DNA from 2 places in the Pedococcus sp. P2_D7 genome. Region 2 is predicted to be linked to the other one. Evidence: riboswitches for the same ligand, from Rfam matches in the RefSeq annotation. Region 2 holds a riboswitch; the other holds the start of a gene.
What was found. A riboswitch is a leader RNA that binds a small molecule or an ion and turns the genes downstream of it on or off. The one in region 2 is predicted to bind cobalamin.

Region 1 (2,463 bases), on a different contig from region 2:
CATCTGGTAGACGTCGTCGTCCATCCGCAGCTCGTGGTTCGACAACGGCGTCTGGTCGTTCCAGCAGTAGGGCAGGACGCGGAAGCCTTCGTAGATCAGGCCCTTGTCGTGCAGCGACTTGAACGCCCAGATGACCGACTCCATGTAGTCGGGGTTGAGCGTCTTGTAGTCGTTGTCGAAGTCGACCCAGCGGGCCTGGCGGGTGACGTACTCGCGCCACTCCCCCCTGTACTTCAGCACCGACTGCCGGCACTTGGCGTTGAACTCCTCGATGCCGATCTCGAGGATCTCGTCCTTGGTCTTGATGCCGAGCTGGGCCATCGCCTCGAGCTCGGCGGGCAGGCCGTGGGTGTCCCACCCGAACCGTCGCTCGACCCGGCGCCCGCGCATCGTCTGGTAGCGCGGGATGAGGTCCTTGACATAGCCGGTCAGCAGGTGGCCGTAGTGCGGCAGGCCGTTGGCGAACGGCGGGCCGTCGTAGAAGACGAACTCGTTGTCGCCGTTGGTGCCGGCCGACCGGTTCTCCACCGACGCGATGAAGGTGCCGTCCTCGTCCCAGTACTTGAGGATGCGCTCCTCGATCTCCGGGAAGCGCGGGGACGCGGGCACGCCCGAGGAGGTGCCCGGGGCGTCGCTGGAGACTGTGTCGCTCGAGACTGTGTCGCTGGAGACCTTGGGATAGGTCATGGTGTCGGCGGTCCTCACATCACTCGTGTTCTCACACGAGGACGACGTCGCCGGGTTTCCCGACGGCACCGCGGTGCCACCTCGCTTGCCGTGCCCCGCGTGCTGACGCACGCGGCATACGGCCGCTCTTGCCCAAGGTTGTCACGGACCCACCCGTCCGGTTCTAGTGAGCCTGGTGCCCTGCGTATGCCGCGGGGCGCCCTGCCGTTCTTCCGGAGGCTCCCCGGTGATGGCCGGTTCGACGCCTGTGCACCCCAGTCTAGCCATCCGTGACGAAGGGCACGTGCGCACGGCCGGAGGACGCCGTCGTGCGGTGTAGTCTGAGCGGCGTTGCCCTGAGGTCCCCGACCGCATGGCGACACCACGACGCGACACCAGGGGAAGCCGGTCAGATGCCGGCGCTGACCCGCAACCGTAGGCCGCCTGAAACGCGGCAAGCCGGAACACCTGGTACGCGAAGCGGCTCCATTTCCGTCGAGGTACGCGGGGCGGAGCCCGGACACCCAGTCCGAGGCCGCCCCCCGATGTCGCTCCAGCGACGCCGGGGGTCTTTCACGTTCTGGTGCCGGTGCACCGTCGCGACACCGTTCGCATTGAAGAGGCACCATGCACCGCACCCTTCGCACCGCCCGTCCGGCGGCGGCGCTCGCCCTGGCCCTGGCGGCCAGCCTGGTAGTCCCCGGCGCGGCGTTCGCCGGCACGACCGAGCCCACCGGCACGACCACCGGCACGAGCTCGAGCACTACTACGCCGTCGACGACGACCTCGACCTCCACCGAGTCGGCCACGACGTCGACCACCACCCCGCCGACCACCGGCACGGCCACCACGACCTCCACCGAGTCGGCCACGACGTCGACCACCACGCCGCCCTCGACGACGAGCACGACCCCGTCGAAGCCGAAGACCGCGGCGAGGTCCAAGGCCCTGGCCGCGACGTCGGAGCGGATGCCGTTCGGCGCGGGGTCCACCCTGCGAGCGGCCCTGGTCCCGGGTGACCCCACCGACCAGGCCGCGTACGCCGCCGGCTTCATCGTGCGCACCCTCGCCGCGCGCGACGACCACTACAACTACCCCGCCTCGACGTTCTTCGACGGTGGCAACACCATTGACGCCGTCCTGGCGCTGGACGGCGCAGGCGCCGGCCTCGACCAGGCCGACGCCACCACCGACTACCTCGCCGCACACGTGAACGACTACGTGGGCTACCCCGACCCGCCCGGCTCCCCGACCGCCGAGACCTACGCCGGCCCGCTCGGCAAGCTCGTCCTCGGCGTGGTCGCCCAGGGCGGCAACCCCACCGCCTTCGGTGGGCAGGACCTCGTCGCCCGCCTCGAGGGCCTGATGACCGTTGGCGGTCGTTTCTCGGACAAGTCCAACTTCGGCGACGCGACCAACCCGAGCGGCGACTACTCCAACACCATCGGGCAGGTCCTCGACATCATCGCCCTCGGTCGCGCCACGGGCTCGGTGCCGGACGCCGCTGGGAACTACCTCCTCGACCAGCAGTGCGACGACGGCGGGTTCCGCGGCAACCTCGACGTCGCGGGTGCTGCCTGCTCCAGTGACGCGGACGCGACCGCCTTCGCCGCCCAGGCCCTCGTCGGCCTGCTGGGCGCGGACGACCCCGCGACCGTGGACGCGCTCGAGTGGCTCTCGTCGCACCAGGCGCCCAACGGCGGCTTCCTCAACGACGACGGTCAGTACAACGCCAACACCGCGGGCGTCGCAGCCCAGGCCTTCGCCGCGGGCGGCCTCGACGCCGAGCTCGCGAGC
Region 2 (2,463 bases):
AGACGGCGTTGCCCAGGTCGCCGTCTCGCTTGGAGACGATGACGAACCGGCCGTCGAGCACGTCCACCGACAAGGTCTGTGAGACACCTCCGCGGGCGGGCAGGACGACCGCCGCCCGTGCCTGTTCGCCCACCCAGGTCGTCCCGTCCCAGAACTGCCACGTCGCGCGGTCGCGCGCGTCGGCCAGAGGTGCGCGGGCGGCATACAGGGCACGTCCGAAGGAGTCCTTGCTGGGCAGGCGGGTGCCGTAGACGTAGAGCCAGCCACCCCGGACCGTCATGGCCGACCCCCAGTTGACCTGGTCGGCGGCGGTGCTGTCAGGGGTGATGTCGAGCTGCTGCCGCAGGGTGGGCGCACCCCCGGGGGTGACGTCGAAGAGGGTGGCGCTGCTCCCGAGGTAGGTGAAGTCGAGGCCGCCCGCCGCGCCCCGACGGATGCGGGCGGAGACGACGACGAGGACGTCGCCGTCGGGCCGCGACAGGGACACGACGGACATCGGCCAGTGCACGACCCCGTCGGAGCGGTCCGGGATCACCGGTCCCTGTCCGGTCGCCTCGACCTGTGACGTGCACAGGCCGCTGGTGACGAGCATGGAGTTGGCGACGATGCGGGGGCTGATGCCGTCGCCGCGCACGGTGTCGCCGAACACCCAGACGATCCGGTCGTCGGGCAGGCGTGCGCTGGCTCCGATGTCACCGGCCTGCCAGAGCGGGAGGTCCAGGCCCGCGACGATCCGGTTGAGCTGCGCGACCGTCACCACGGGCGGTTTCCCGGTCGAGGTCGCCCGCGCGCAGGTCGGCGTCAACCGGGGGTATGCCGCGCCGCCCGCGGTCGTGGCGCCGTCGCCGCCGGGCGTGGTGGAGCAGCCTGCGAGCACCGCCGTGAGCACCAGCCCGAGCACCAGCCCGAGCGCTGCGCCCCCGAGGAGGGGAGGGGTGGCGCGGGGCATGGCGGCAATCCTAGGGACGCGACACGCGGACCCAACATGTGGTGCCAAGGATTCGCACCACCACCCGCATATGGTGTCTCTTGCTGGTCCGGAGGCCGCGCAATCGGTCTCCGGGGCAAGAGGGAACTCGGTGCGAATCCGGGACTGCCCCGCAGCGGTAAGCGGAAACGACCGCCGTCATCAAGCACTGCTCGCACCACGCGGGTGGGAAGCGACGGCCAGTAGGAACCGCGTCGACGACCGAGCTCGCCAGGGCTCACCACGGTCGCCGAGGCGAAGGTCCGCGAGTCCGAAGACCTGCCAGCGACCGCACACGCCGTGTGCGGTGAGTCGTGGCCTCGAGGGCGGGTCACACGACATGCACAGTCGACTTGCACCCCGGTTCCCGGAGGCGGTGGCTGTGTCGTCGTCCCCTCCTCGACCCGCGGCACCGAATCGCTCGCGAGGAGAGAGCAGTGACCGACACGACCACCGAGGTCATCGAGGACCCGGCGACGGGACGACAGGCCGGACCCCTGGCCACCGAGTCCCAGGCGCCCCGCCGCGCCAGCATGGCCGTGCGCAAGCGCAACGGCGACAGCGAACCCGTCGACGTCATGAAGATCGTCCGGGCGGTGGAGCGCTGGTGCGACGACCTCACCGAGGTCGACCCGATGGCCATCGCCACCCGCACCATCAGCGGCCTCTACGACGGGGCCACGACCGCCGAGCTCGACCGGCTGTCGATCCAGACCGCTGCGGAGATGACGGCCGCAGAGCCCGAGTATTCGCGGCTGGCCGCCCGCCTCCTGTCGAACTACATCGACAAGGAGGTGCGCGGTCAGCAGATCGCGTCGTTCAGCCAGGCCGTGCGGCTCGGCCACCTCGAGGGGCTCATCGGTGACGAGACCGCTGCCTTCGTCGAGGCGAACGCCCGCAAGCTCGACCACGCGGTGGACGTGACCAACGACCGCCGGTTCGAGTACTTCGGGCTGCGCACCGTCTACGACCGCTACCTGCTGCGCCACCCCGACACCCGGATGGTCCTGGAGACGCCGCAGTACTTCATGCTGCGCGTCGCCTGCGGGCTGTCGCACACGCCCCAGGAGGCCATCGGGTTCTACCGGCTGATGGCGTCGCTGGCCTACCTGCCCAGCTCGCCGACCCTCTTCAACTCCGGCACCCGCCACACCCAGATGTCGTCGTGCTACCTCGTCGACTCCCCGCAGGACGAGCTCGAGTCGATCTACGACCGCTACGCGCAGGTCGCGAAGCTCTCGAAGTTCGCTGGTGGCATTGGCATCTCGTGGTCGCGGGTGCGGTCACGCGGGGCGCTCATCCGCGGCACGAACGGCCACTCCAACGGCATCGTCCCCTGGTTGCGCACCCTCGACTCGTCGGTGTCGGCGGTCAACCAGGGCGGTCGTCGCAAGGGTGCCGCGTGCGTCTACCTCGAGCCGTGGCACCCCGACATCGAGGAGTTCCTCGAGCTGCGCGACAACACCGGCGAGGACGCCCGGCGCACCCACAACCTC

Region 1: another riboswitch for cobalamin. It lies ahead of AC1DWJ_RS14345 (hypothetical protein); the one in region 2 lies ahead of AC1DWJ_RS01025 (ribonucleoside-diphosphate reductase subunit alpha).

The regions. Positions count from the first base shown of each region.
Region 1 is NZ_JBFUEH010000005.1:406,311-408,773, reverse strand. Features, by position in the region: gene ileS (isoleucine--tRNA ligase) at 1-687, opposite strand, end outside; cobalamin riboswitch at 1,065-1,192, shown strand; gene AC1DWJ_RS14345 (hypothetical protein) at 1,294-2,463, shown strand, end outside.
Region 2 is NZ_JBFUEH010000001.1:215,652-218,114, forward strand. Features, by position in the region: gene AC1DWJ_RS01020 (DUF4185 domain-containing protein) at 1-949, opposite strand, end outside; cobalamin riboswitch at 1,017-1,268, shown strand; gene AC1DWJ_RS01025 (ribonucleoside-diphosphate reductase subunit alpha) at 1,405-2,463, shown strand, end outside.